2 regions of the Rhizobium sp. BK661 genome follow, and region 1 is predicted to be linked to the other one. Evidence: predicted binding sites of a transcription regulator. Region 1 holds the regulator's gene; the other holds the start of a gene.
The links. The regulator LexA, encoded in region 1, represses DNA repair genes until DNA is damaged. The targets are predictions, from matches to a motif close to TGTTCNNNNTGTGTTCNG.
Positions count from the first base shown of each region.

Region 2: a site for LexA is predicted at 10,706-10,723, ahead of FHX16_RS04420 (PA0069 family radical SAM protein). Genes of this name have one in related genera too.

Region 1 is NZ_JANTYT010000009.1:122,624-137,523, forward strand. Features, by position in the region: gene gltA (citrate synthase) at 1-1,266, opposite strand, end outside; gene FHX16_RS19125 (hypothetical protein) at 1,457-1,678, opposite strand; gene FHX16_RS19130 (ComEC/Rec2 family competence protein) at 1,770-4,013, shown strand; gene lexA (transcriptional repressor LexA) at 3,994-4,710, opposite strand; gene FHX16_RS19140 (VOC family protein) at 4,911-5,795, shown strand; gene kdsA (3-deoxy-8-phosphooctulonate synthase) at 5,792-6,634, shown strand; gene eno (phosphopyruvate hydratase) at 6,776-8,050, shown strand; gene FHX16_RS19155 (septum formation initiator family protein) at 8,192-8,512, shown strand; gene pdhA (pyruvate dehydrogenase (acetyl-transferring) E1 component subunit alpha) at 8,659-9,705, shown strand; gene FHX16_RS19165 (pyruvate dehydrogenase complex E1 component subunit beta) at 9,723-11,102, shown strand; gene FHX16_RS19170 (pyruvate dehydrogenase complex dihydrolipoamide acetyltransferase) at 11,121-12,461, shown strand; gene FHX16_RS19175 (SGNH/GDSL hydrolase family protein) at 12,481-13,122, shown strand; gene FHX16_RS19180 (GNAT family N-acetyltransferase) at 13,125-13,706, shown strand; gene lpdA (dihydrolipoyl dehydrogenase) at 13,722-14,900, shown strand, end outside.
Region 2 is NZ_JANTYT010000001.1:893,508-908,407, forward strand. Features, by position in the region: gene apbC (iron-sulfur cluster carrier protein ApbC) at 1-1,022, shown strand, start outside; gene FHX16_RS04375 (magnesium transporter CorA family protein) at 1,420-2,394, shown strand; gene FHX16_RS04380 (potassium transporter Kup) at 2,413-4,311, shown strand; gene FHX16_RS04385 (cell wall hydrolase) at 4,473-5,651, shown strand; gene FHX16_RS04390 (AtpZ/AtpI family protein) at 5,933-6,277, shown strand; gene FHX16_RS04395 (F0F1 ATP synthase subunit A) at 6,351-7,103, shown strand; gene FHX16_RS04400 (F0F1 ATP synthase subunit C) at 7,173-7,400, shown strand; gene FHX16_RS04405 (F0F1 ATP synthase subunit B) at 7,479-8,105, shown strand; gene FHX16_RS04410 (F0F1 ATP synthase subunit B) at 8,109-8,600, shown strand; gene FHX16_RS04415 (ribonuclease HII) at 8,681-9,370, opposite strand; gene FHX16_RS04420 (PA0069 family radical SAM protein) at 9,482-10,639, opposite strand; gene FHX16_RS04425 (glycosyl transferase) at 10,777-11,295, shown strand; gene FHX16_RS04430 (hypothetical protein) at 11,472-11,789, shown strand; gene moaB (molybdenum cofactor biosynthesis protein B) at 11,820-12,371, opposite strand; gene FHX16_RS04440 (4-(cytidine 5'-diphospho)-2-C-methyl-D-erythritol kinase) at 12,355-13,263, opposite strand; gene FHX16_RS04445 (tetratricopeptide repeat protein) at 13,270-14,900, opposite strand, start outside.

The sequences.
Region 1 (14,900 bases):
ATCGCGTTGCGGCTCACCGACATAGAGCTGACGCGGGCGACCGATGCGCTGTTCCGGATCCTCGATCATTTCGTTCCACTGGGCAATCCAGCCGACCGTACGGGCGAGAGCAAACAGCACGGTGAACATGGTCGTGGGAAAGCCCAGAGCCTTCAGCGTGATGCCGGAGTAGAAGTCGATGTTCGGATAGAGCTTCTTCTCGATGAAGTACTCGTCAGTCAGTGCAATGCGCTCGAGTTCCATCGCCACTTCGAGCAGCGGATCGTCCTTGACGCCCAGCTCGCCGAGAACTTCATGCGTCGTCTTCTGCATGATCTTGGCGCGCGGATCGTAGTTCTTGTAAACGCGGTGACCGAAGCCCATCAGGCGGAACGGATCGTTCTTATCCTTGGCGCGGGCGATGTATTCCGGAATGCGGTCAACGGTGCCGATTTCGGTCAACATGTTCAGCGCTGCTTCGTTGGCGCCGCCGTGAGCCGGGCCCCAGAGGCATGCAATGCCGGCTGCGATGCAGGCAAACGGGTTCGCGCCCGACGAGCCGGCAAGGCGGACGGTCGAGGTCGAGGCGTTCTGCTCGTGGTCGGCGTGCAGGATGAAGATGCGGTCCATTGCTCGCGAGAGCACCGGATTAACGACATATTCCTCACAGGGAACTGCAAAGCACATGCGCAGGAAGTTCGAGGCGTAGTCGAGATCGTTCTTCGGGTAAACGAAGGGCTGGCCGATGTGATACTTGTAGGCCATGGCGGCGAGTGTCGGCATCTTGGCGATCATGCGCAGGCTTGCCACCATGCGCTGATGCGGATCCGTGATGTCGGTCGAGTCATGGTAGAAGGCGGACAGCGCGCCGACACAGCCGCACATGACAGCCATCGGATGCGCATCGCGGCGGAAGCCCGTAAAGAACCGGCTCATCTGTTCATGCACCATCGTGTGATGCGTGACGCGATAGTCGAAATCCTTCTTCTGGGCAGCGGTCGGCAGTTCGCCGTAGAGAAGCAGATAGCAGACTTCGAGGAAGTCGCCGTGCTCGGCAAGCTGTTCGATCGGATAGCCGCGATGCAATAGCACACCGGCGTCGCCGTCGATGTAGGTGATTTTCGATTCACAGGATGCGGTCGAGGTGAAACCAGGATCGTAAGTGAAGGAAGCCGTGTTCTTGTAGAGGGCGCCGATATCGATGACATCAGGACCGATCGTGCCGCTCTTGACGGCGAGATCGACTGATTTGTCACCGATTTTCAGTGTTGCGCTTTGTTCCGTCATTCTGATCCTCCAAACTGGCGGGTGGCGCCATAAAAGCGCCATAGGGTTAAGCGTCGTCGATGATTGCTATATGATCGCGCGCCTAATGCCAAGTTACCGTGATGCCATTTTGTGCATCGCAGTATCAACTTTTGGGCACTGCTGCGATGAGCCCTGCGCATAGCAGAAGCCGATGATAATCCTTGGCTTTTCAGCGTTCAGATTTTCCTTCAGATTTCAATCGATTATTATTGCCCGACGCCTCGATAGCTTGCATTGTGGTTGCAAGGGCGGCTGTTTTTTGGCGCAAATGCATGCCGGGGTTGAAGCCATTTGAAGTAACGAAGGCCGTGCCTGCCGCGGATGCTTCCGCGCGTGCAGCGGAGCCGTCTCTCCTGTTGAATCGATCGGCCGCCAAGCTGTTGCCGGCCATGCGCACGCAGTCCTCCATCGCGTGGCCGACACGGATCAAAGCTGCGACACGGGACTGGGCTTCATGGCTCCAAGGTTCCGCGACAGCGGAGATGGAACATGGACGGTTGTTTCTGTTCTCGCCGGTCTTCCTCGGAGCCGGCGCCGTCCTCTGGTTCGAACTCGCAAGTGACCCTCCCACGATGCGCTTGATGGCATGGGTTGTTGTGTTGGCACCTGTTGCAATGGCGGCGGGCCAAGGGCGTCCGTTTGTCCGGAGTTCAGCACTGGCCGGCTTGCTTTGCGTCGCGGGAATGCTTTCGGCCCAATACGAAACGCGGAGCAGGGCGACCGTCATACTGGATACGCCCGTCACCACAACGATCACTGGTCGGGTCGAGCGTCGGGAGGGGGATGGCGCGGGTCGTTGGCGCTATATCCTCTCCATTTCCGGCACTCAGTCGCCTCAGATTAGGCGGCCGCCAGACCGGGTTTCAGTCGTCGCGCGTGGGCAGAAAGAACCGTTCGAAATCGGGGAGTGGTTGACGGGACGGGCACGATTGACCCCGCCTGCGGGACCGGCGCTGCCTGGGCTCAACGACTTCGCCTTCAGCGCCTATTTCGACGAGATTGGCGCGAACGGTTTCTTTTATGGTTCGCCAAGCGTTTCAATGCCGCCAGCGGTCGGCACACCATCGATTTCGGAGCGCGGAGCCAACTGGCTGGATGGTCTTCGAAGCGGAATTGGAGACCGCATCCGTGGAATCCTGCCGGGCGACACCGGCGCCTTTGCGGCGTCGCTTGTCACCGACGAGCGGCGCGCGATCTCGCGGGAAACCACCGACGCGCTGCGACAGGCGGGTCTGGCGCATATCGTGGCAATCTCCGGTCTCAACATGGCGCTCTCCGCGGGTATCTTCTTCGTCGGCCTACGCCAACTGCTGAGCCTGTTTCCATCCGTTACGCAGGCGTACCCGACCAAGAAGATTGCAGCTGCTGGCGCGCTCGTCGCCCTGACAGCCTATTACATGATCTCGGGCTTTGCGGTCTCGGCAGAGCGAGCCTTCATCATGATGGCGATCATGCTGGCCGCTGTATTCTTCGACAGGCCGTCAATCAGTCTGCGCAACATTGCCCTATCGGCTTGGGTGATTCTGCTCTTGTCTCCATCCGAGGCGCTAGGCGCGAGCTTCCAGATGTCATTTGCGGCGACTCTTGCGCTGGTTGCCGGTTATGCGATGTGGTCGAAGCGAGCCGCGCGCGAACATCCCTTGCTGCAAGTCAGGGCAGTGAAGCCCGTAGTTTTTGTCGCACGCTTCTTTGCTGGCATCCTCCTTTCCTCAATGATCGGAGGCTTCTCGACCGCGCTCTTTGCAGTCGAACATTTCCATCGGCTCAGCGCTTATGGATTGCCCGCAAATCTCATGGCCATGCCGGTAATCTCCTTCGTGGTGATGCCTATGGGCATGTTCGCGATGCTGCTGACGCCGTTTGGCCTCGATATCGTTCCCTGGAAAATCGCCGGCTTCGGGCTCGAAATTGTGATCGCCATTGCAAAGATGGTCTCGGGATGGGGCGGCAACGTCGATATCGGCCGATTGCCGGTTTGGTACTTTCCTGTCGCCGTCGCAGGCTTCCTCGTGCTTGCGCTTCTGCGCACCAGACTGCGGTACCTCGGCGCTGTTGCGATCGCGTTGGCAACTCTGCTCGTTGTGCTCGCGCCGTCCAGACCGGCGCCAGATTTCATCATTGCCGAGGATGGCGGTCTCGTCGCGATTGTCGACAATCAGGTTATTGCTTCCAACCGGACGCGCCCACCCGACTTCATTTTCGACCAATGGCGAAGGGCTCTGGTTGCGGAGCAAGCCCGGCCGCCGCTCCTGATAGAGGGTGTCAAACCAGTCCGCCGGCGAGACGGCGACGGCAAGCCTCGGAGGCTCTCGGCCGACGAATTGCATAACGCTCGCAACGCGTTGCGGCAGGTCGTTGCGAGAGGCGTTGAGAACCGTTTCGTCTGCCTGAAAGGCGCTTGGTGCACAGCGGCGCACGACAGCGGCTACGTTCTGACGATCATCGAAGATCCCGCCTACGTCGGCGCTGCCTGCGACACCGCCGACATCGTCGTTACGCCCGCTCGTCTGCGCGCAAACGAATGCCGGTCAGGTGCATTGTTGTTCACGGGCGAAACCTTGCGCCGCTCGGGTGCGGCAGAGATACGAATAGACGAACAGGGAACGCCTGTCGTGACGACGGCCTATACGACACTTGACCGGCCCTGGATGCGGCATCGGGCATACAATTGGCGAAGCGGCACCTTCGACGGAGAGCCGCCTGTCTTTAGTGATAGCGGCGAATGAGGCCGACCAGCTTGCCCTGAACCTTGACGCGATCGGGTCCGAAAATACGCGTTTCATAAGCCGGGTTCGCAGCTTCAAGCGCGATCGAAGCGCCCTTGCGGCGGAAGCGCTTGAGGGTTGCTTCCTCGTCATCGACAAGTGCGACAACAATGTCGCCGGCGTTGGCGGTGCTGCCGTTGCGGATAATCACCGTATCGCCGTCGAAGATGCCGGCCTCGATCATCGAGTCTCCCTTCACCTCGAGCGCATAATGCTCGCCTGGGCCAAGCATGTCGGCCGGAACCGTGATGTCGTGCGTATTGTTCTGGATTGCAGAAATTGGCACGCCTGCAGCGATCCGCCCCATAACAGGTACAGAGGCCGAATTGCCATTGTCCGCATGCGCGGCCGGCTTTGGCGGCGCCACCGGTTGAGGTTTGCCAAGGCTGCCCTCGATCACGCTCGGCGAGAAACCGCGGCGCGGCTGGAGACTGGGATTATATGCCTCTGGCAGCTTGATGACCTCCAAAGCGCGGGCTCGATTCGGCAGTCGGCGAATGAAGCCGCGTTCTTCCAGCGCCGTAATCAGGCGGTGGATGCCCGACTTCGACGCGAGATCGAGAGCGTCCTTCATTTCGTCGAAAGATGGGGGGACACCGGACTCCTTCATTCGTTCGTGAATGAAGAGAAGAAGCTCCTGTTGCTTGCGCGTCAGCATCGAAGTTGAACCCCAGAGTTGTGAAACAAAGCCAGAACAGACACTATATGTTCCATATGTGTTCTGCAAGTACCTAAATTTTCGTAAAACTTGCCTGCAACTTGTTCAGTTTTTGCGTCGCTTTTGAGTGAATGCGGAGAAGGGGGTTGCATTGTTCTCTTGCCCGGCGCACATCTTCGCAAATCCCCGGGGAGTTTGCCATGAGCGAAGCACATCCGCTGGACCACATTGTGCTGCCGGTGTCCAACATCAGGCTTGCGCGCGAGCGCCTCGGAATGCTGGGATTCACCGTCGCGCCAGATGCGCGGCACCCGTTCGGAACAGAGAACGCCTGTATCTTCTTCGCCGACGAAACTTATCTGGAGCCGCTGGGCGTCGCCAGCCTCGAACTGCACGAGGCGTCGGCGAGGAAGGGCAACGTCTTCACCGCGCGTGACCGTGCCTTTCGGTTTCGATGCGGCGAGGATGGACTGTCCGCAGTTGTCTTCGCGACGGGGGACGCCGACCGCGACCACGCTAGATTCCTTGCGGAGAAGATCAACGGCGGTGAGATGCTGCAGTTCGAGCGGCCGATGAAGATGCCCGACGGCTCGGAAGCCATTGCTGCATTCAAACTCGCGTTCGCAGTTGACCTGCGCGCACCTGATTTCTTTTTTTTCACCTGCCAGAGGGTCAATCCGCTGCCTGCCGATCGAAGGGCGCTGCAAGTGCACCCAAATGGCGTGGGCGGGATCGCGGAGATCGTTCTTGGCGCGCCGGACCCAAAGGCGTTTGCGCCATTTGTGCGCGCCGCGGCGCACGGCCTGACGGTGATCAACGAGGCCTTTGGTGTGAGTGTTGCAACGCCCAACGCCAGGATCATCGTTCTGTCCCCCGATGGACTGGATGCCTACTTCGATATTTCTGCACCCTCAGACGATCGCGGCCTGCGCGGCGTTGCCGTTGTTTTCAAGGTCGGTGATCTCGCCGTGACAGAAGCGCATTTGGCTGCTAACGGGATGACCTACACGCGCAAGAACAATCGAATTCTGGTGAAGGCAGCGCCCGGGCAGGGTGCGCTCTTCGCCTTCGAGGAGAAACGATGAGCCAGACAAATTCCGAAGTCGCGGTCGGCGAAGGCGCCGGCCGCGTCACCTTTTCGAATACCGGCAAGCTGTCGCTGATTGCCGGACCGTGTCAGATGGAGAGCCGCGAGCATGCGTTCATGGTCGCCGGTGTATTGAAGGAGCTTTGCGACAAGCTTGGTATCGGCCTTGTCTACAAGTCCTCCTTTGACAAGGCGAACCGGACATCGCTCTCCGCTCAGCGCGGCATCGGCCTTGATAAGGCGCTGGAGGTTTTTTCCGACCTCAAGAAGGAATACGGTTTTCCTGTCCTGACCGACATCCATACCGAGGAGCAGTGCACCGAGGTGGCGACGGTCGTCGACGTCCTGCAGATCCCGGCCTTTCTCAGTCGCCAGACAGACCTGCTGGTCGCAGCCGCCAAAACCGGTCGCACAATCAACGTCAAGAAGGGCCAGTTCCTTGCCCCTTGGGATATGAAGAATGTCTTGAACAAGCTCAATTCCAGCGGCAACCCGAATATCCTGCTTTGCGAGCGCGGCGCTTCCTTCGGCTACAACACGCTGGTCTCCGATATGCGCTCGCTGCCGATCATGGCGGCGATGGGCGCCCCTGTTGTTTTCGACGCCACCCATTCGGTGCAGCAGCCCGGAGGGCAGGGTGGTTCCAGCGGCGGTCAGCGCGAGTTCGTGGAGACGCTGGCGCGCGCGGCCGTTGCCGTCGGTGTGGCAGGTGTGTTCGTCGAAACGCACGAAGATCCTGACAACGCGCCGTCTGACGGTCCGAACATGGTCTATCTCAAGGACATGCCGAGGCTTCTCGAAAAGCTCCTGGCCTTCGACGCGATCGCGAAAAGCTGACGTTCAAAAGACTGACATGTTCGTGTAATAGGCCACGCACGAATATCGCTGCGAAGCATGCGCAAAGCGCCATTGTAATTTGCGCATCTTCGATTAAGACGGATTTCAAACGATTTATCCACCCTCAAGCAGGAAAAGCCGATGACCGCAATTACCGACATTATCGCCCGCGAGATTCTCGACAGCCGTGGCAACCCCACCGTCGAAGTCGATGTCTATCTGGAAGATGGCAGCATGGGCCGCGCGGCGGTTCCGTCGGGCGCGTCGACCGGCGCGCATGAAGCCGTCGAAGTTCGCGACGGTGGCAAGCGCTACCTCGGCAAGGGTGTCGAAAAGGCTGTCGAAGCCGCCAACACGGAAATCTTCGACGCCATCGGCGGCATCGATGCCGAAAACCAGATCCAGATCGACAACATCATGATCGAGCTGGACGGCACGCCGAACAAGTCGCGCCTCGGCGCCAACGCCATCCTCGGCGTATCGCTCGCTGTTGCCAAGGCCGCTGCCCAGGCTGCCGGACTGCCGCTCTACCGCTACGTCGGTGGCGCTAGCGCCCACCTCCTGCCGGTTCCGATGATGAACATCATCAACGGCGGCGCGCATGCCGATAATCCGATCGACTTCCAGGAGTTCATGATCCTTCCGGTTGGCGCTGATTCCATCCGCGAAGCCGTTCGCATGGGCTCGGAAGTTTTCCACGTCCTCAAGAAGGAACTGTCGGCTCAGGGTCACAACACCAATGTTGGCGACGAAGGCGGTTTCGCGCCGGGCCTGAAGAGCGCCCCTGAAGCCCTCGACTTCATCATGAAGTCGATCGAGAAAGCCGGCTACAAGCCGGGTGACGATATCTGCCTTGGCCTCGATTGCGCCTCGACCGAATTCTTCAAGGACGGTAAGTATGTCCTCGAAGGCGAAGGCCGAACGCTGGAGCCGGGGGCCATGGCCGAATACCTCGCTCAGCTCGCTGCCCAGTATCCGATCATCTCAATCGAAGACGGCATGGCCGAAGACGATTGGGACGGCTGGAAGGCTCTGACCGATCTCGCTGGCAAGAAGGTCCAGCTGGTCGGCGACGATCTCTTCGTCACCAACTCGGCTCGCCTGCGCGACGGTATCAAGATGGGCGTCGCCAACTCGATCCTCATCAAGGTCAACCAGATCGGCTCGCTGACGGAAACGCTCGATGCCGTCAACACCGCGCACAAGGCAGCCTACACCGCGGTCATGTCGCACCGTTCGGGCGAAACCGAAGATTCGACGATCGCTGACCTCGCGGTTGCCACCAACTGCGGTCAGATCAAGACCGGCTCGCTGTCGCGCTCGGATCGCCTCGCCAAGTACAACCAGCTGATCCGCATCGAAGAAGGTCTTGGCCCGCAGGCCCGCTATGCCGGCCGCTCGATCATCCGCGGTTAATTGCGCCTGATTTTAACCACTTCGACCCGCGCCTTCGAAAGGCGCGGGTTTTTTCTTGCCTGATTTTTCATAGTCAACGGACAGTTAATCTCTGCCCGGTAGTCTTGAGCGCATCGAGGTAATGCGTTCGAGCGTGCGTTTATGTGGACAAAGCATCACAAGAAGAAAAAGATCGGTCGTTTCGTGGTTCCAGCCATGACGGTCGCGTTTCTTTCCTACTTCGGCTATCATTGCATCCATGGTGATTACGGTCTGCGGGCAACCGAAGGGTTCGAGCGCCAGCGGATAGCGCGTGAGAGGGAGTTGGCGGTTCTGAAAGGCAAGCGCGAGCATCTCGAAAAGCAGGTCGCGCTGCTGAGTGACGGTTCGATGGACAAGGATATGCTGGACGAGAAAGCGCGTCTTCAGCTGAATGTTTCTCGTGCCGATGAGATCGTCATATTCAATCACTATTCCAATTAACTGGAATTCAGTTAATTCAAATAAAGCATTATTTATCAGTGACTTGCTGATGAATACGAGCCATGCATTTATGGCATTGCTGTGGCGAAATTTCTTCCCTATGGTACGCCCAACCAAAGAACCGACAAACCCATAGGGAGGGTTGAATGGCGCCGCGAAAAACCGCGACCGTTTCCAGCCGTAAAACGAGCGCAAAGCCGGCAAACAAGGCCACCAATGGTGGTCCTGTTGCCGATTTCACGCGTGATGAAGAGCTCAGCGCTTATCGCGATATGCTGCTGATCCGCCGCTTCGAAGAGAAGGCCGGCCAGCTTTACGGCATGGGCTTCATTGGCGGTTTCTGTCACCTTTATATCGGCCAGGAAGCTGTCGTCGTCGGCATGCAGATGGCGCAGAAGGAAGGCGATCAGGTCATCACGGCCTATCGTGATCACGGCCACATGCTGGCAACCGGCATGAGCGCGCGTGGCGTCATGGCCGAGCTGACCGGCCGCCGCAGCGGTTATTCGCACGGTAAGGGTGGCTCGATGCACATGTTCTCGAAAGAGAAGCATTTCTACGGCGGTCACGGCATCGTCGGCGCTCAGGTCTCGCTCGGAACAGGTCTTGCCTTTGCAAACCGGTATCGCGGCAACGACAGCGTTTCCGTCGCTTACTTCGGTGACGGCGCTGCGAACCAGGGCCAGGTCTACGAGAGCTTCAACATGGCTGCTCTCTGGAAACTTCCGATTATCTACATCGTCGAAAACAACCGCTACGCCATGGGTACCTCGACCGCTCGCGCAACCGCGCAGTCGAACTACTCGCTCCGCGGTTCCGGCTTCGGCATCCCCGGCATTCAGGTCGACGGCATGGATGTCCGCGCGGTCAAGGCTGCAGCCGACGAAGCCCTCGAGCATTGCCGCTCCGGCAAGGGCCCGATCATCCTCGAAATGCTGACCTATCGTTATCGTGGTCACTCCATGTCCGACCCGGCGAAGTACCGCACCAAGGAAGAAGTGCAGAAGATGCGTTCGGAGCAGGATCCGATCGAGCAGGTGCGTGCGCGCCTGCTGGAGAAGGGTTGGGCCTCGGAAGACGATCTCAAGGCGATCGACAAGGACGTCCGCGATATCGTTGCCGACAGCGCAGACTTCGCCCAGTCCGATCCCGAGCCGGATGCATCCGAGCTCTACACTGACATTCTGCTCTAATCGGGGAGGGACGACCCATGCCAATCGATATTCTCATGCCCGCCCTCTCTCCGACGATGGAAGAGGGCACACTTTCCAAGTGGCTCAAGCAGGAAGGCGACACCGTCAAGTCTGGTGACGTGATCGCCGAAATCGAAACCGACAAGGCGACGATGGAAGTTGAAGCCGTTGACGAAGGCGTCATCGGTAAGCTGCTGGTTCCGGCCGGCACCGAAAACGTGAAGGTCAATGCCAAGATCGCAGTCCTGCTTCAGGACGGTGAATCGGCATCCGACATCTCGACTGCACCTGCTGCTCAGCCCGCACCTGCCGCAGCCGCACCGCAGGCGGAAGAAAAGCCTGCCGCCGCTGCTCCGGTTCCGGCCGAGCCGAAGGCCGCTGTGCCAAACGATCCGGAAATTCCGGCCGGCACCGAAATGGTCTCCATGACCGTTCGCGAAGCGCTTCGCGATGCCATGGCCGAAGAAATGCGCGCTGACGACAGCGTCTTCGTCATGGGCGAGGAAGTTGCCGAATATCAGGGCGCCTACAAGGTCACCCAGGGTCTTCTGCAGGAATTCGGCGCTCGCCGCGTCATCGACACCCCGATCACCGAGCACGGCTTTGCCGGCGTCGGTGTCGGTGCCGCAATGTCCGGTCTGAAGCCGATCGTCGAGTTCATGACCTTCAACTTCGCCATGCAGGCGATCGACCAGATCATCAACTCTGCCGCCAAGACGCTCTACATGTCCGGCGGTCAGATGGGTGCTCCGATCGTGTTTCGTGGCCCGAATGGTGCGGCTGCCCGCGTCGGCGCCCAGCACAGCCAGGACTACTCGGCCTGGTACAGCCAGATCCCGGGCCTCAAGGTCGTCATGCCCTATACGGCATCCGACGCAAAGGGCCTGCTCAAGGCCGCCATCCGCGATCCGAACCCGGTCGTCTTCCTCGAAAACGAAATCCTCTACGGTCAGCACTTCGACGTGCCGAAGCTCGATAATTTCGTTCTCCCGATCGGCAAGGCCCGCATTCATCGTCCGGGCAAGGACGTCACGATCGTCTCCTTCGGCATCGGCATGACCTATGCCACCAAGGCGGTCGCCGAACTCGAGAAGATCGGCATCGACGCCGAGCTGATCGACCTGCGCACGCTGCGCCCGATGGACCTTCCGACCGTGATCGAATCGGTCAGGAAGACCGGCCGCCTCGTCACCGTCGAGGAAGGCTATCCGCAGAACTCAGTCGGTACCGAAATCGCCACCCGCGTCATGCAGCAGGCCTTCGATTATCTCGATGCGCCGGTTCTCACGATCGCCGGCAAGGACGTTCCGATGCCTTACGCCGCAAACCTCGAAAAGCTCGCTTTGCCGAGCGTCGACGAAGTCGTGCAGGCCGTGAAGGCCGTCTGCTACAAGTAACAAGGGGAGGGTATTTCGATGCCTATCAACATCACGATGCCTGCCCTTTCTCCGACGATGGAAGAAGGCAATCTGGCCAAGTGGCTCGTCAAGGAAGGCGACACGGTAAAGTCAGGCGACATCATTGCGGAAATCGAAACCGACAAGGCGACGATGGAAGTCGAAGCCGTCGATGAGGGCACGGTTGCCAAGATCGTTGTTCCTGCCGGCACGGAAGGCGTCAAGGTCAATGCCTTGATCGCCGTTCTTGCTGCCGATGGTGAAGACGTATCCGCTGCCGCAAGCGGTGCGGGCTCTGCTGCTCCGGCGCCGAAGGCTGCTGAAGCTCCGAAGGCGGAAGCAGCACCGGCCGCCCCGGCTCCGGCTGCTGCCGCACCGGCTCCGGCCGCGGCGCCTGCTACCGTTTCCGCTGGCGGCAATCGCACATTCTCCTCGCCGCTCGCTCGTCGTCTGGCGAAGGACGCGGGGATCGACCTGTCCGCAATTGCGGGCTCCGGCCCGCATGGCCGCGTCGTTAAGAGCGACGTTGAAGCCGCCGTTGCAGGTGGTGGCGCCAAGGCGGCCCCGGCTGCCGCTGCGCCGCAGGCTGCTGCACAGGCTCCGGCCGCTGCCCCGAAGGGTGCTTCCGACGAGACCGTGCTCAAGCTCTTCGAACCGGGCTCCTACGAACTCGTGCCGCATGACGGCATGCGCAAGGTCATCGCCAAGCGTCTCGTCGAGTCCAAGCAGACCGTGCCGCACTTCTACGTCACGGTGGATTGCGAGCTCGACGCGCTGATGTCTCTGCGTGCCCAGCTCAACGACGCTGCACCCCGCAAGGATGGTGCGCCGTCCTACAAGTTGTCGGTCAACGACATGGTCATCAAGGCTATGGCGCTGGCTCTGCGCGATGTTCCGGATGCAAACGTCTCCTGGACTGAAACCAACATGGTCAAGCACAAGCACGCCGACGTCGGTGTTGCTGTCTCGATCCCTGGCGGCCTGATCACCCCGATCATCCGCAAGGCCGAGGAGAAGACCCTGTCGGCGATCTCCAACGAGATGCGCGACCTCGGCAAGCGCGCCAAGGACCGCAAGCTGAAGCCGGAAGAGTTCCAGGGCGGCACCTCGTCGGTCTCCAACATGGGCATGATGGGCGTGAAGCAGTTCGCAGCCGTCATCAACCCGCCGCATGCAACGATCCTCGCGGTCGGCGCAGGCGAGCAGCGCCCGGTGGTCAAGAACGGTCAGCTGGCTGTCGCAACCGTGATGACCGTCACGCTGTCGACCGACCATCGCTGCGTCGATGGCGCGCTGGGTGCGGAGCTGCTGCAGGCGTTCAAGGGCTACATCGAGAACCCGATGGGCATGCTTGTCTGAGACAACGGCGGAGGCGGAAATGACGAAGACCGTTCTTTGCTATGGTGACTCGCTGACCTGGGGCTATGACGCCGATACGATCGGACGTCATGCCTACAAGGATCGTTGGCCAAGTGCGCTTCAGGCGGCACTCGGCAACGAAGTGCGGATCATCGCCGAAGGATTGAACGGGCGAACCACCGCCTTCGATGACCATCTCGCCGACTGCGACCGGAACGGCGCACGCATTCTGCCAACGATTCTGCAGAGCCATGCGCCGCTTGATCTCGTCATTTTGCTGCTCGGTACCAACGACATGAAGCCCGTCGTGGCGGGGTCGGCCTTTGCCGCCTGCCAGGGCATCGCCCGGCTGGTGCGGTTGATCCGTAACCACGCTTGGCCCTTCGAATTCGATGGACCGGACATCCTGATCGTGGCACCGCCGAAGATCCGCGACACGGCGAATGTGCCCTTTGCGGCGTCGTTCGTCGGCGGCATCGAGGAATCGGCAATGCTGCCGACCCTCTATCGCGACCTCGCGGACGAGCTCGGATGCGGCTTCTTTGACGGCAATTCGGTGGCGAAGACGACACCGGTCGATGGCATTCACCTCGATGCGGACAATACCCGCGCTCTCGGGCGCGGCATGGAATCGACTGTGCGGATGATGCTGGGGCTTTGAGCATGGGATCCTTCGTCTCGCTTCGTCCTGCGACGCGGGAAGATGCGACGGAGCTGGCTATGCTCACGGATATCGCATCGCATGGGTTTGCTTCCTGGCTGTGGCTCTCTGAGCTCGGAAACGGCGGCTGCGATACGCCGATGGAGCGAGGACGGCAGAAGCTGAGCGGAGACCAGGGGCAGGGCAACTGGAGCGACGCGGTGATTGCCGAAGCCTATGGCGAGATCGCGGGAGCGGCGATCGGCTACGGCCTCGACGAAGGCATACGGAATAATGAGGCGGACCGCCCGGCGCTGAAGCCGGTCATCGATCTGCAGAAAATGGTGTTGGGAAGCTGGTTTATCGGAACGCTGGGTGTCTACAGCCATTTGCGAGGCATCGGGATCGGTCGACGGCTTCTTAGTGATCAGATTGAGCGGGCGGGAAGCGCCCCGGTCAGCCTGATTACTGCAGGTTACAACGAAGCGGCTCTGTCGCTTTACAAGAAGAATGGATTTTCGGAAGCGGCGCGAGCGAATGCCGTGGCCTTCTTCGAAAACGGCAGGAAACACGAGTGGGTGCTTCTCACCCGCGACGCCCGATAACAAAGGCAGGAAAACATGGCTGAGAATTACGACGTCATCATCATCGGTTCGGGCCCCGGCGGCTATGTCGCCGCCGTGCGCGCCAGCCAGCTTGGCCTCAAGACCGCGATCGTCGAACGCGAGCATCTGGGCGGCATCTGCCTCAACTGGGGCTGTATCCCCACCAAGGCGCTGCTGCGCTCGGCCGAGGTTCTCGACCATGCCAATCACGCCAAGGATTACGGCCTCGTGTTGGAAGGCAAGATGACTGCCGACGTCAAGGCTGTCGTCGCCCGCTCGCGCGGCGTGTCGGCACGGCTGAACGGCGGCGTCGGCTTCCTGATGAAGAAGAACAAGGTCGACGTGATCTGGGGCGAAGCCAAGATCACCAAACCCGGCGAAATCGTCGTCGGCAAGTCCTCCAAACCCGTCGTCGAGCCGCAGAACCCGGTTCCGAAGAACATCAAGGGTGAGGGCACCTATAACGCCAAGCACATCATCATCGCCACGGGCGCACGCCCGCGCGCGCTGCCGGGCATCGAGCCCGATGGCAAGCTGATCTGGACCTATTTCGAGGCGATGAAGCCGGCGGCCCTACCGAAGTCGCTGATCGTCATGGGCTCTGGCGCCATCGGCATCGAGTTCGCCAGCTTCTATCGCTCGATGGGCGTCGACGTCACCGTTGTCGAGGTCATGCCGACGATCATGCCGGTCGAGGACGTCGAAGTCACGGCGATCGCCCGCAAGCAGCTCGAGAAGCGCGGCATGAAGATCCTGACCAGCGCCAAGGTCACCAAGATCGAAAAGGCTGCCGACAGCCTGACGGCGCATGTCGAGACGGCTGACGGCAAGGTCCAGCAAATCACCGCCGACCGTATGATCTCGGCCGTCGGCGTGCAGGGCAATATTGAAAACCTCGGTCTCGAGGCCGTCGGCGTCAAGACCGACCGCGGCTGCGTCGTCATCGACGGCTACGGCAAGACCAATATCGCGGGCATCTACGCCATCGGCGACGTCGCCGGCCCGCCGATGCTCGCCCACAAGGCAGAGCATGAGGGTGTCGTCTGCGTCGAAAAGATCGCCGGCCTCCCGAACGTTCACCCGACGGACAAGGGCAAGGTCCCCGGCTGCACCTATTGCCACCCGCAGGTAGCCTCCGTCGGCCTGACCGAAGCCAAGGCCAAGGAATTGGGCCGTGACATCCGCGTCGGCCGC
Region 2 (14,900 bases), on a different contig from region 1:
TTACGGTCCCTGCGGAGAACGCCAAGGAGCTGGAGCCTCTTCGTCTCGCCGCCGAACGGGTCATCAAGGAAATGCCGGGTGTCAAGGGAGCCTTGGTTGCGCTGACGGCGGACAAGAAGGCTGGTGCGGGTTCGGCGCCGGTCTCGCGCCCGCAGCCGCAGGCTGGACATGAGCATCACGGCCATGCCCACGCGCCGCAACAGCAGCCCCGCGCCGGCAAGCTCGGCGTTCCCGGTATTGGCTCGATCATCGCCGTTGCCTCCGGCAAGGGCGGTGTGGGAAAATCCACGACCGCCGTCAACCTTGCGCTCGGCCTCCAGGCCAATGGCTTGCGGGTCGGCATTCTCGACGCCGATATTTACGGCCCGTCGATGCCGCGCCTGCTCAAGATCTCCGGCCGCCCCACCCAGATCGATGGCCGCATCATCAACCCCATGGAAAATTACGGGCTGAAGGTGATGTCAATGGGCTTCCTCGTCGACGAGGAGACGGCAATGATCTGGCGTGGCCCCATGGTGCAATCGGCGCTGATGCAGATGCTGCGTGAGGTTGCCTGGGGCGAACTAGATGTCCTTGTCGTCGATATGCCGCCGGGCACAGGCGATGCGCAGCTGACGATGGCGCAGCAGGTACCGCTCGCGGGCGCCGTCATCGTTTCGACACCTCAGGATCTCGCGCTCGTCGATGCCCGCAAGGGATTGAACATGTTCAAGAAGGTCGAGGTTCCCGTGCTCGGCATCGTCGAGAACATGAGCTATTTCATCGCCCCCGACACGGGCACGCGTTACGATATCTTTGGTCATGGCGGCGCTCGCAAGGAAGCTGAACGCATCGGCGTGCCTTTCCTCGGCGAAGTGCCGTTGACGATGAACATTCGCGAGACCTCCGACGCCGGAACGCCGCTGGTTGCAACGGAGCCCAACGGCATCGTCGCCGGCATCTATCGCGAGATCGCCGCCAAGGTCTGGCAGCAGCTCGACGTGCAGCCGCAGAAGGCCGCGCCGGCCATCGTTTTCGAGTGAATGCTTCGCCGCCGCTAGACTCCCAATTGCGGAGGAAATGTGGTCAAACGGCGCGGTGAACGTAAGATGTCTTGATTCTTTCGCAGCTTTCCGTCATATGGCGCGCCGTCGCCATGAGGGCGGCGTGTTGCGAATGCTCGATGATGGCCGGTGGGACTGGCCGCCCGCATACTCGGAGTTATCTTGGTCGAAGGATTGGTGACTGCGATGCGGTTGAGCACGTTGCATATCTCGGCGGTCGCCGGATGTGCCGGGAGTCATATGAACTTTCTTCAATCGCTTTCGTTACAATCTGGAACTTGCATCCCACGCGCTCTCGCGGGCAGCGCGCCGTGGAAGGGCGTTCGATGAAGACAGCGATGTGCGCAACACGCCCGGATTACCGGAGGTCCAACCGGTGATCGCGGCCTACTGTTCCGATTGCAAGCCGGTTGAAATTCGCGATTTGTCGCAAGGTTCCTTGCGCGACGACGTCATGTGGATCGACCTGGTCGAGCCATCGCGTGACGAGGAGATGTTCGTCGAAAGGGTGCTGGGCATCGAAGTCCCGACACGCGATGATCTCAAGGATATCGAACCGTCGGCCCGCCTCTACGTCGAAAACGATGCCGTGTTCATGACGGCGTCTCTCGTCTGGAAGGTAGAAACGGACGCGCCGACCCTGACCGACGTTGCCTTCATCCTGGTTGGCAAACGGATGGTCACGATCCGCTACGCACAGCCGAAGTCCTTTTCACTATTCATCGCCGCGCTTCATCGCGTACCGCAACAGTGGCGGAGCGGTGCGGCACTGCTGGCTAAGCTCTTTGAAACCGTCATCGATCGCACCGCGGAAATCCTGGAGCTTTCGGTTGCCCGTATCGACATTCTGTCGACGCATGTGTTTGGCGACCGTGCGAGGAAGGTTCGCAAGCCGTCGAACTATCTCGAAGAGAAGCTTAGGGACATTGCCGGCCATCATCGCCTCGTCAGCAAGATCCGCGATAGTCTCGCGTCGCTGTCGCGGCTGATGACGTTTTTCTATAATGTCCCCGCGGTCCAGCAGGATCGTGACACCAAGGAACTCTGCCGGACGGTCTCTCGCGATATTCAGTCGCTCAACGAGCATGCGTCCTTCATCGCTGGCAATATTACCTTCCTGCTCGACGCCTCGCTTGGCCTGATCAACATCGAGCAGAACTCGATCATCAAGATTTTTTCGATCGCGTCCGTGGTGTTCTTGCCGCCGACCCTGGTCGCCTCCATCTACGGTATGAATTTCGAATTCATGCCGGAACTGCACTTCGCCCACGGATATCCGTATTCGATTGGGCTGATGGTGTTATCCGCCATCATTCCCTTCTTCTTTTTTCGATGGAAAGGCTGGCTCTGAAGAGCCTGTTTTCATTTCATGCACGAAGGCAGCCATTCACACGAACGTAAAATGAAGCCGCGCAAGCTGTTCTACCTTGCGCTCGGCTCCGTTGGCGTCGTCTATGGCGATATCGGTACCAGCCCGCTCTACGCATTCCGCGAAGCGTTGAAGCCCGTCGCGATCGACGGCCTCACTCGCTTCGAGGTCATCAGCCTCATCTCGCTGATGATCTGGGCCCTGACCATTATCGTCACCATCAAGTACGTGCTCTTCCTGTTGCGCGCCGACAACGAAGGCGAGGGCGGTACGCTTTCCCTGCTTGCGTTGTTGATGAAGACCGCAAACGGGCATACCGCGATGCTGATGCTGCTCGGCCTTGTTGGGGCGGCGCTGTTCCTTGGCGATGCGATGATCACGCCGGCGCTCTCGGTATTGTCGGCCGTCGAAGGTCTGAAGCTCGTGGCGCCAAGTCTGACCAGTTACATCGTGCCGATTTCCGTTTTCATCCTGGCGTTGCTGTTTGCAGTCCAGTCGCGGGGGACCGGTGCCATGGCCCGTTTCTTCGGACCTATCACCGCGCTCTGGTTCATCGTGATGGCCGCCGCGGGCATTTCGCATATCTCCGATGACTTCGGCATCCTCGCCGCCTTCAATCCTTACTATGCAGTCAGCTTTCTGCTGCACGAAGGATTCTATGGTGTCGTCGTGCTCGGCGCGGTGTTCCTGACCGTGACGGGTGCGGAAGCGCTTTATGCTGACCTTGGCCACTTTGGCCGTCGGCCGATCCAGTGGGCCTGGTTTGCGTTGGTCTTCCCTGCGTTGACGCTGAACTATCTGGGGCAGGGCGCTCTCGTTCTCGGCAATCCCGCAGCGATGTCGGATCCCTTCTACTTGATGTACCCGCAGTGGGCGTTGCTGCCGGTCGTCATCCTGGCGACTGCCGCCACAATCATCGCCAGCCAGGCCGTCATCACGGGTGCTTTCTCGCTCGTCCGCCAGGGCATCAACCTCGGCTTCCTGCCGCGGATGGAGGTTCTCTTTACCTCCGAGACGAATACGGGGCAGATTTTTGTCCCGTCTGTAAATGCGGTGCTTTTCTTTGGCGTCATCTTCCTCGTCATCAGCTTCAAGACATCGGATGCGCTGGCAATCGCCTACGGCATCTCGGTGACAGGCGCGATGGTCGTCACCTCGATCATGGCCTTCGAGTTTGTCCGCGTCCGCTGGAATTGGTCGATCCTGGTTGCAACTGCGGCGCTTGCGCCGCTGCTTTGTCTGGAAATGATCTTCCTGGGCGCCAACCTGCTGAAGATTCACGATGGTGGCTATATTCCGGTGCTGATTGCGGCCGTGTTTACGATCATCATGTGGACGTGGCGCCGCGGCTCGGCGCTTCTCCTCGAGAAGACTCGCCATACCGACATCCCGCTCGCGTCTTTCGTCAGTTCAATCGAGCGCAAGAGCGACCATTCCCCGGCGCAGGTGCCCGGCACCGCGATCTTCTTGACCAGCGATCCGGAATCGGCACCCGCGGCGCTGCTGCACAATCTGAAGCACAATCACGTTCTGCACGACAAGAACGTCATCCTGACCATTCGCACGATCAACAAGCCGCGCGTGTCGAGCGCCGATCGCTACAAGGTCGAGCAGATCTCAGAGCGCTTCTCGCGCGTCGAGTTGCTGTTCGGCTTCATGGAATCGCAGAATGTCTCTCAGGCGCTTGCGACGCTGCGGAAGACCGGGCTGAAGTTCGACATCATGTCGACGTCTTTCTATCTCGGTCGCCGCAAGCTGGTTCCCGATGCCAAGTCCGGTATGCCCTACTGGCAGGACCGCCTCTACATCGCGCTTGCCAATGCCGCGGCAAATCCGTCGGACTACTTCCGGCTGCCCGCAAACCGCGTCGTGGAGCTCGGCTCGCACGTCATTATTTAAGCGAGCAAAATCATTTCAATAGGAGCCCGGCATCGACCGGGCTTTTATTTTGCCTGTTGCTAATGCTTTCGCCGTCGCGCGGCATCCGCATTAACCAAGCATCAAGGTTAATGAGACATTTTCAACGGCATGTTCATGCGTCTCATGCCGGAGTCTTCGCGTTGCGTCGAAATAGCCGTTCCCGTGGCAAGCTGCGCCTCTTGCTTCAAAATTGGAGTTCCCCCGCGCTCTTCGGCGTCTGCGGATGGCTGATGTCGCCGACTGTGGCGTCTCATGCGGACCTCGCTGCCTTGCTTGCCGGCCTCGATCAGGGTCGGGAGAACTGGCGGATGGTGCTCACCAATTCGCCGGCCGGCTCGATCCATCAGGCGGAGCTGACCTTTGCCGATCCTGTTGTGACCGGCACGATCGCGGCCGGGGCAGGCATGGTTCTGCCCGACGGCCGCAAGGTCGCCTTCATGGCGAAGGAGAAGGGGCATGGGGCCTCGCCGGACGAAGACCGCGTCAATCGCCCACTCAAGAAGGGCCGCGTCGTCGCTGTTGAAAAGGTGCAGCCGCCCAAGGATTTTTCCGCCGGCTCTATTCTCCAGAGAACACGCCTGCTCTTTCAGCCGAGCTTGGACCTGAAGGATCGGTCGGCTTTCGTGAAGCCTAAGATCAAGGGTAAGGAAATCCAGATCGCCACGAATTTCTACAAGAAGGAGCCGCCGAGACCGGATCGCGGCGTCTCACCGATGCTGGCCGGTCTCGTGACCAACTCCAAGGCCGATGTCCTGGCGACGGCATATGCGCCGGCCGCTCCGGACTACGCTCGCCAGTCGCCGTTCGATTCGATTTTGACCGACAAGGCCGACGATGGCCGCTTCGTGCCGCAGATCGGTCCGCGCGATCACGCTTGGGCGGCAAGCATTCTGCCGCCTTCAGTATTCTCGGCAGCCGAGCAGCAGTGCTTGGCGTCCGGTATTTACTTCGAAGCGCGTGGCGAAACGGTGAAGGGACAAGCGGCTGTCGCCCAGGTCATTCTCAATCGCGTTCGCAATCCCGCCTACCCGAAGACCATCTGCGGCGTCGTCTACCAGAACGAGGATTGGCGCAATCGCTGCCAATTCTCCTTTGCCTGCGACAATATCAAGGATCGTGTGAACTCGCAGTATCATTGGAGAATCGCCCGCGAAGTCGCCATGGCTGTTACCGCCGGCAAGATCTGGTTCCCGCAGGTAGGCTCGGCAACGCATTATCATGCTGTCTACGTCCGCCCGAAATGGGCAAAGACGATGGAAAAGGTCGGCCGCATCGGCCTGCACGTCTTCTACCGCACCTACGGCGGCGGCTGGAGCTGAGGAAAAGCCGATCTCAGCGCGATTTCGCGTCTCATCGCTGCACGCGAAAGCGGATTCTTTCGGTCGATTTTGGCTAACCTCGCCAGGATCGGCCTAAGCGTATGTTTTCTCTTGTCTATTTTATGGCTGGACATCGACTGCCTACGCCTTGACTATGCTTTTTGCTAAAACTATGTTGCGCGCGACTTCAGAACGGGCCGAAAGGTTCTCAAACCTTGGGGTCGTTGTCCGGAAAACCGGGGTAGCGGGATCGCGGACAGCGGCTGGCGGAGGAGAGCACCATGACGGACGACCGCGAGGAAGGTCTAGAAAAGCGCCGGGCGCAATTGGGGGCGGAGCTCGCAACCAAGCGTGTTGAAGCGGGGAAGGAAGAGGCTATCGAAGCCAGCGCCGAGGCGAGCCGCAAAGGCTATGCCCAGGCGATGAAGCTTTCGAGCGAATTCATCTCCGCTATCGTTGTCGGTGCCGTTCTTGGCTATGTCCTCGACCGTTTTGTCGGCACGGCGCCTTGGGGATTGATTGTTCTTCTTCTTCTCGGATTTTGTGCCGGTGTATTGAACGTTCTGCGGGCTGCGGGGAAGGTTGCAAAGCCAGATCCGACCGGCCGCGAGAATGGTGGAAAATAGGGCAGGGCGCTCCGGCGTTCGATCCAGTGCAATAATCCCGTCTTGCGCGGGCTAAAGATAGAGAGAACAAGCGGTGTCTAACGATCCGACCCATCAGTTCCTGATCCAGAAGATTGTGCCGATCGAAGTCGGTGGAATTGATTTCTCGTTTACGAATGCATCGCTCTTCATGGTGGCCTCTGCTGCCGTCGCTGCTGGCTTTCTGTACTTCTCGACGTCGAATCGGGCGATCGTGCCGGGCCGTTCCCAGTCGGTGGCCGAGATGTCCTACGAGTTCATCGCCAACATGCTGAAGGAAGGCGCCGGGTCCAAGGGGATGAAGTTCTTCCCATTGGTTTTCTCGCTCTTCATGTTCGTGCTGACTGCAAACCTGCTCGGCATGTTCCCGTACTTCTTCACGATCACCAGCCAGATCATCGTGACCTTCGCGCTGGCGCTGCTCGTCATCGGTACGGTTCTGGTCTACGGTTTCTATAAGCACGGCTTCCACTTCCTGAATATCTTCGTGCCGCAGGGCGTTCCGGGCATTCTTCTGCCGCTGGTCGTGTCGATCGAAATCATCTCCTTCCTCTCCCGCCCGATTTCGCTCTCCGTTCGTCTTTTCGCCAACATGCTGGCTGGCCACATCACCCTGAAGGTGTTCGCAGGCTTCGTCGCCTCGCTTGGAGCGCTGGGTGCGCTCGGCGTTGGCGGTGCCATCCTTCCCCTCATCATGACGGTCGCCCTGACCGGTCTCGAGTTCCTCGTTGCCTTCCTCCAGGCTTACGTCTTTGCGGTGCTGACTTGCATGTACCTCAATGACGCGATCCATCCGGGCGGCCACTAAGGATACCGATGTTGACGTCCATGGGCGTCAGTCAATTCGCCGTAACAACCATTTCAAAGGAGTGAAAATATGGATCCCATCGCAGCAAAGTACATCGGCGCAGGTCTGGCTTGCCTCGGTATGGCCGGTACGGCTCTCGGCCTCGGCAACATCTTCGGCAGCTACCTGTCCGGCGCGCTGCGCAACCCGTCTGCCGCTGACAGCCAGTTCGGCCGTCTGGTTTTCGGCTTCGCCGTTACGGAAGCTCTGGGCATCTTCTCGCTGCTCGTCGCTCTCCTCCTGCTCTTCGCCGTTTAATACAGGCGCATTGAAGGATCACGGCCTGCAGCCCGCATGCCGTGATCCTTTGCATTTGCAGTACACCTGGAGGTGAGCATGTTTTTTGTGACCCCGGCTTACGCCGAAGAGGCCCCGGCGGGAACCGCAGAAACTGGTGCAGACGCGCATGCCGCCCCGGCTGCAGGCGATGTCCACACCGAGACCGGCGTACCAGCCGAGCATCATGGTGGCGGCGTATTCCCGCCTTTCGATGCGAAGACCTACCCCTCGCAGCTGCTGTGGCTGGCGATTACGTTTGTCGCCTTCTTCGTGCTCATGCAAAAGGTCATCGCACCGCGCATCGGCAATATTCTCGAGCAGCGCCACAGCCGCATCTCGCAGGATCTCGGTGAGGCAAGCCGCCTGAAGGCGGAGGCCGACGCCGACGTTGCCGCTTACGAAGCCGAGCTGGCCGCAGCCCGCGCCAAGTCAAATTCGATCGGTACCGCAGCCCGCGACGCTGCCAAGCTGAAGGCCGAAGCCGACCGCAAGGCCGTTGAAGCAAGCCTGGCTGAAAAGCTGAAGGCTGCCGAAGGCCGCATCGCCGACATCAAGGCGAAGGCGTTCGCGGACGTCGGTGCGATCGCTGAAGAAACCGCAACCGCCGTCGTAGAACAGCTGATCGGCACCTCCGCGAAGGCAGATGTTGCCGCTGCGGTTGCAGACATCAAGAAGGGGGCTTGATCGATGGAATTTGCACTCGACGCAACATTCTTCGCATTTGTCGGCCTCGTCCTGTTCCTGGCGCTGGTTGTCTACCTGAAGGTTCCGGGTATGATGGCAAAGTCGCTGGACGACCGTGCTGATCAGATCCGCAACGAACTGTCGGAAGCCAAGCGTCTGCGTGAAGAGGCCCAGCATCTGCTGGCCGAGTATCAGCGCAAGCGCAAGGAAGCTGAAGCCGAAGCCGCACACATCGTTGCTGCGGCCGAGCGCGAAGCCGAAATGCTGACGGCTGAAGCCAAGAAGAAAACGGAAGAATTCGTTGCCAACCGCACGGCCGTTTCCGAACAGAAGATCAAGCAGGCTGAAGCCGACGCGATGAAGGCTGTTCGTTCCGCTGCCGTCGATCTGGCTATTGCCGCTGCCGAGAACGTTCTGGCGAAGAAGGCAGACACGAAGGTTCAGTCCGAGCTCTTCAGCGACGCCATCGGTAACGTCAAGAGCCGCCTCAACTAAGGTGAGCATTACGCTTTCGAAAAGCCCCGCTTTGCGGGGCTTTTTTAGTTTGGGACCTTAGTTGTCGTCGGTAAGCGAGATCAGTCGATTCCGATATCGACATCGATATCGACGCCCTGCACCTTCTTCAGCGGGCTGAAGGTCATGCGATGCAGCGAGCACGGACCGTGCTTCTCGATGCCGGCGCGGTGTTGCGCGGTGCCATAGCCGACATGCGCAGCAAAGCCATAAGCGGGAAACGTACTGTCGGCACGCGCCATCATGCGGTCGCGCGTCACCTTGGCGACGATGGAGGCTGCGGCGATCGAGACGGAGCGCGCGTCTCCCTTGACGACAGCCTGGCCGGGGCAGAGAAGGCCAGGCGGCACATCGAGGCCGTCTGTCAGCACATAGCTAGCAGGGATCGACAAGCCACAGATGGCACGCCGCATGGCATCCAGGCTCGCCTTGCGGATATCCGTTTCATCGATGCGTGTAGAACTTGACGAGGCGATCGACACCGTTGCGGTCGCGAGGATCTGCGCAAAGAGCTCCTCGCGCTTCTGTGCCGAAAGCTGCTTCGAATCGTTCAAGCCATCGGGAATACGCTTGGGGTCGAGGATGACGGCGGCTGCGACCACTGGGCCAGCGAGAGGACCGCGTCCAGCTTCATCCGCGCCGGCGACCGGCCAGTGGCCAGCCTTGCGCGCCTTCAGCTCGAGCCGAAAATCCGGCACGAGGGGGACGTATTCGAAAAGCATAGGAGAATCGGGTGGCGTGCGACGTTTCATGCGGCTGACCCTCGCACGCCAACCCGATTTCCTGCAAGTCCCCGGATCAGGGCGGCGGGCCGGGGACTTGAGCGCGGAAGGGCAGGGCGACCATCCGCGAAGCTGGAAAAATCAAAGCAGCGAAAGCTGCACGCCGCTGCCATCGGGCGGAACGAAGAGATCATCCCGCAACGGCATGCTGCGGCGGGTCATGCCGAGCCGTTTCGTCGCCATTTCGAAACGGCGCGCAATCTGCCAAGCGTAAGGCCCAGCGCCCTTCATTCGCTTGCCGAACTCCGCGTCGTAATCCTTGCCGCCGCGCATCGAGCGGACGAGCGACATGACATGCCGGTAGCGGTCGGGATAATTCTGCAGCAGCCAGTCCCGAAATAGCGGCGAGACTTCGAGCGGCAGACGCAGGATGACATAGCCCGCCTCTGTAGCACCCGCCGCATGGGCTGACTCCAAGATACGCTCGAGTTCATGGTCGTTGAGCGCCGGAATCATCGGGGCAGCCATCACCGATGTCTGGATGCCTGCCTCTGAGAGGGCGCGGATGGCTTCCAGCCGACGCGTGGGGGTCGAGGCGCGGGGCTCCATCGTCCGCGCGAGCTTTCGGTCGAGCGTGGTGACCGACAGTGACACGCGGACGAGATTCCTCTCCGCCATCGCCGAGAGAATATCGAGGTCGCGCATGATCATCGCCGATTTGGTGACGATCGAAACCGGATGGTTCGCCTTCTCAAGCACCTCGAGAATCTGCCGCATGATGCGCCATTCCTTCTCGATCGGCTGGTAGGGATCGGTGTTGGTGCCGATCGCGATCACGCGCGGCTTATAGCCGGGCTTTGCCAGTTCACGTTCCAGCAGCTTGGCTGCATCCGGCTTCGCAAAGAGCTTGGCTTCAAAGTCGAGACCGGCGGAAAGCCCCATATAGGCGTGCGTTGGCCGCGCGAAGCAGTAGATGCAGCCGTGCTCGCAGCCGCGATAGGGATTGATCGAGCGGTCGAAGGGAATGTCCGGTGACTCGTTGCGGGTGATTGCCGTCCGAGGCTTCTCGATCTGAACCTCGGTCTTGAACGGCGGCAGGTCTTCAAGATTCTGCCAGCCATCATCGATGGCCTCCCGGCGCATAGGTTCGAAACGTCCGCTTGGATTCAATCCCGCCGCACGTCCGCGGCGACGGTCGACATCGATCCGCAAGCCGGCAGATACGATCATCGCATCGGCAATATCTGCCGTATTGGCAGGCGCGAATGCGGCCTGCCCTGCAAGGGACTGCTCGTTCATCGGATTCTCCGCTGGCGAAAGCTTTGCTTTCGTCCGTTTTGATGATTAAATTCCTATCGATAAAATGAGAACAATGCAAGAACAAAATGAGGAAAGTGCCGCTGGCAAAATTTTGTGCGGCGCTCTATGAATAGGCAATGTTGACAGTAGTACTGGAATGCCAGGATCAGGAACCTGAGCTGGCGCAGACGTTATCGGTGTTGGTTGCAGGCGCGGTGGAGGGGCTCGTCAGCGACGTGGTGGTGCTGGACCATGACTCGCGGGACGGGACGTCGCGGGTGGCCGACGCCGCCGGCTGCCGCTTTCATTCGCAATGGGATATCAAGGATATAGTGCACTCTGCGCGAGGCGAATGGTTGCTTTTCGTGGAGCCGGGGGCACGACCGCAGACCGGCTGGATCGATGAGATTGCTGAGTATATGGCCCTCAACAAGCTGCCGGCGCGGTTCACCGCGTCGCGTGGATACCGGCGGCCTTTCCTGCAGCGTATTAGCCGGGCCTCTTCGCCACTGGAACTTGGACTTCTCCTTCCCAAGAAGCAGGCGGTGGCAACCGCAAGAAGCGGCATGCGCCTTTCCGAATTCGCAAAGGGGCAGAAGCTGCGGAAGCTTTCCAGCGAGCTGATTCCATCCTGGGTCGCGCGCGCCGCCCGATAGCGGTTATCTCCATCTCCGCAATAATGGCGCCCGATACGATTTCGCGCTATAATTCGGTCATGGCGCCGCCCGAGCGCCGCGCTTCGTGACGGTCGACCATGGAATGCCGGCAGACGGCAGAACAGGTCAGCGGAAGTCTCCTCTTCTGCCGGTTATCCGGCAAAGGGAGGTGCGTCATGAAACGCAATATGATCCACGGCCTTGTATCGGCGGTCATATTGGCGACATTGATGATCGCGCATCCGCATTCGGCAGCATCGCAGATGATGCGCAGTTGCGCAGCCCGATCCGAGGTCGTCAATTTTCTCGACAAGAACTTTGCCGAAAGGCTGACGGCAGTCGGACTGGTCAATCAGAACGCCATGCTTGAGGTCTACGCTGCGCAGAGCGGCACGTGGACGCTGCTCATTACCGATACCAGAGGCATAAGCTGCCTTCTGCTGTCGGGCGATAGTTGGGAAACGATGCCCAACCTGCCGGGCATTGGGACATAGCACGACGGACTGTGTGGCCGGAGAAGATCCTTACTTGCCGGCGCCGCGCTTCAGATGCTCGTCGAGGCGCGGCATGATCTCCACGAAGTTGCAGGGCATGTGGCGATAGTCGAGCTGGGATTTCAGGATGCCGTCCCAGGCATCCTTGCAGGCGCCGGGGGAGCCCGGCAGGACGAAGATGAAGGTTGCGTTGGCAACGCCTGCCGTGGCTCTGGACTGAATGGTCGAGGTGCCGATCTTGTCGTAGGAGATGCGGTGGAAGACCGCCGAAAAGCCGTCCATCTTCTTCTCGAAAAGCGGCTCCAGAGCCTCCGGCGTAACGTCGCGGCCGGTAAAACCCGTTCCTCCCGTCGTGATCACGACGTCGATATCGTCTCGTTCCGTCCAGGCCTTGACGCGCGAGGCGATTGCCAGCCGATCATCGGGAACGATCGCACGATCGATCAGCCGGTGGCCCGCCTCCTTGATTCTGGCAGCCAGCGTATCGCCGGAGCGATCATCGGAAAGCGTCCGCGTATCCGAGACCGTCAGCACGGCAATGCCAACCGGAATGAAGGTTCGCGTCTCATCCAGCCCTGGCATCACGACCTCCAGCAATCGTTTCCGTTGCTTCGAAATACCAGTCCGGCCGGTCGTTGTGAAGCATCGCAGCCGCGCCTTGAGCCGCTGCAAGCGACGCAAAAATGCCGTAGCACGTGGCGCCGGAGCCTGACATACGAACGAGCGAGGCTCCCTGCGTCCTGAGCATCGCCGAGATTTCGGCGATCTCAGGCAGTATCTCACGCGCGACCGGCTCAAGGTCGTTGCGCATCGCGCCTATCGTCTCTACCCAGCTAGGGCGAGGTGCCATGTCGAGCGGCGGATTGGTCTTTGTTGTCAGCTTACGGAAGACTTCCGGCGTCGATACACCCTTCAGAGGGTTTGCCAGTACGATGGCAAAGATCGGCATGTCGTTGAGGAGGGTGATTTTCTCGCCGATGCCCCGGGCGACAAGCGGCTGACTGGCCAGGCACATCGGCACGTCGGCGCCAAGGCGAACGGCGATTGCCGCAACTGTCTCAGGCGGAAGCGACGCGTCCCACAGCTTCATCAGACCGCGAAGCGTCGCCGCGGCATCCGCCGAGCCGCCGCCGATCCCCGACGCGATCGGAAGGTTCTTCTGGAGCTGGATCCGGACGGAGGGAGTGCTGCCACCCTCGCGAGCGATCGCGTCGCGCAAAAAATCTCGGGCCTTAAGGACAAGATTGTCGTCACGGCTGTCGCCAAGCGCTTCGGCGAAGCGCCCGGAGATCTCGAATTCGTCCTGCTGGGCCGGCGTAAACTGCAACCGATCTCCATGCCGGGTGAAGGTCACCAACATATCGAGGAGATGGTATCCATCAGATCTCTGGCCCGTCACATGCAGGGCCAGATTGATCTTTGCCGGAGCGTCCTCGATGACGGTCACGTCATCGCGCAAACTCGCCGTTGGCATCGCCTATCAGGACTTCTTATCCGTGGGCTTCGGCTCGACGGGCGCCGGGTCCGGCTGCTTTTTGTCGGCGGCCCTTGAGCTGTCGGTATCCTGCGGCAAGCCGTTGGCGATCTTTTCCTTGATCTTCGGGATCTCGGCGGCCTCAGGCTCCGAGCTCAGCGCACGGTTCCATTGGTAGACGGCTTCGAGTTTGCGCCCGACACGCCAGTAGGCATCGCCCAGATGGTCGTTGATCGTGGCGTCGCCAGCCTTGATCTGAGCGGCCTTCTCCAACTCGTTAACCGCGTCATCGAAGCGGTTCAGTCGGAAGTAGGCCCAACCGAGCGAGTCGATGATGTAACCGTCGTCGGGCCTCAGATCGACGGCCTTCTTGATCATCGCCAGTCCCTCATCGAGGTTCCGGTTCATGTCGATCCAGGAGTAGCCGAGGTAGTTCAGCACTTGCGGCTGGTCCGGATTGAGCGCCAGCGCCTTGCGGAAATTCGGCTCGGCCTGGTCCCACTTCTTGAGGCGTTCATAGGCGATGCCGCGCTGGAAGAAGACTGTCCATGCGCTCCTGCCGGGTAGTGGACCAAGGACTTCGACCGCCTTGTCGTAATTGTCGGCCATCGCGGCATAATCCTTCGCATCCGACAGTACGCTGCCATAAGCGAGGTAGCTGCGAACGTCCTTCGGATCCGAGGCGATCAGGCTCTGCAGGTGCTTGCGTGCTTCTTCCACCTTGCCGCCTTGAGCCAGGGCAAGGCCGAGCTGAAGTTCGGAGATGCGGCGCATCGGCGAGGTCTCTGGCACCTGCTTGTAGAGAGCAATCGCGCGGTCCATCTGCTCCTGCTTCTCGGCAATGCCGCCAAGCATGACAAGCGTATCAGCACTGTCCGGATCAAGCGTCTTCGCGGTCTGCAGATAAAGCGAAACGATGTCTTCAGCCCCGTCGCGGTTCAGCGCGCCGCCGATGGAGAATAGGACGCCGGCCGCTCCCTGCTTGGCAGTCTGAACCTGCTGTTCCTGCTTTTCGCCCTTTTCGATGCTTTGGCGCAACGCGTTCAGCGGAGCGTAGTTGGGCAGCAGGTTGTCTCCGACGGAAATCGCGTCCAGCGCCTTCTGCTTGTTGCCCTGCGAGGCTTCCAGGCGGGCAAGCGCCATGACAGCGCGCATGAAGGTATCAGGCGCCGTCGCGCCGCCGTCCTTGTCGAGCACGGCATCGTTGAGGTTCTGACGGGCGGCCTTGACGTCGCCGTTCACGATCGCGATTGCCCCGGCATTATAAGACTTGAAGATACCGACCCAATCCGGTCCCTTCATCCTCTGCACCATCGACAGGGCATCCTTGCCACGGCCGGAGCCGACGCGAGCCCAGGCGGCAAGCAGATCGTTCATCATGCGGTCGAGATCGTTCGGCCCGGTATATTTCAGGAGCGATTCAGCCGTCTTGTATTCGCCGCGACGAATGGCATCCATGCTGCGCACGATCGTCGTGATGCGCTCGACCGTCGGGTCGCCCTTGAGATCGTTGGCGTATTTCACGCCGTCCTTGATGTCGCCGTTCAGAAGCAGCGAGATCATCAGGCGCTGGCGAATTTCCGGATTGCCAGGCTCGATCTGCAGCGCCTTCTTGTACAACTCGATCGCCGTCTCGT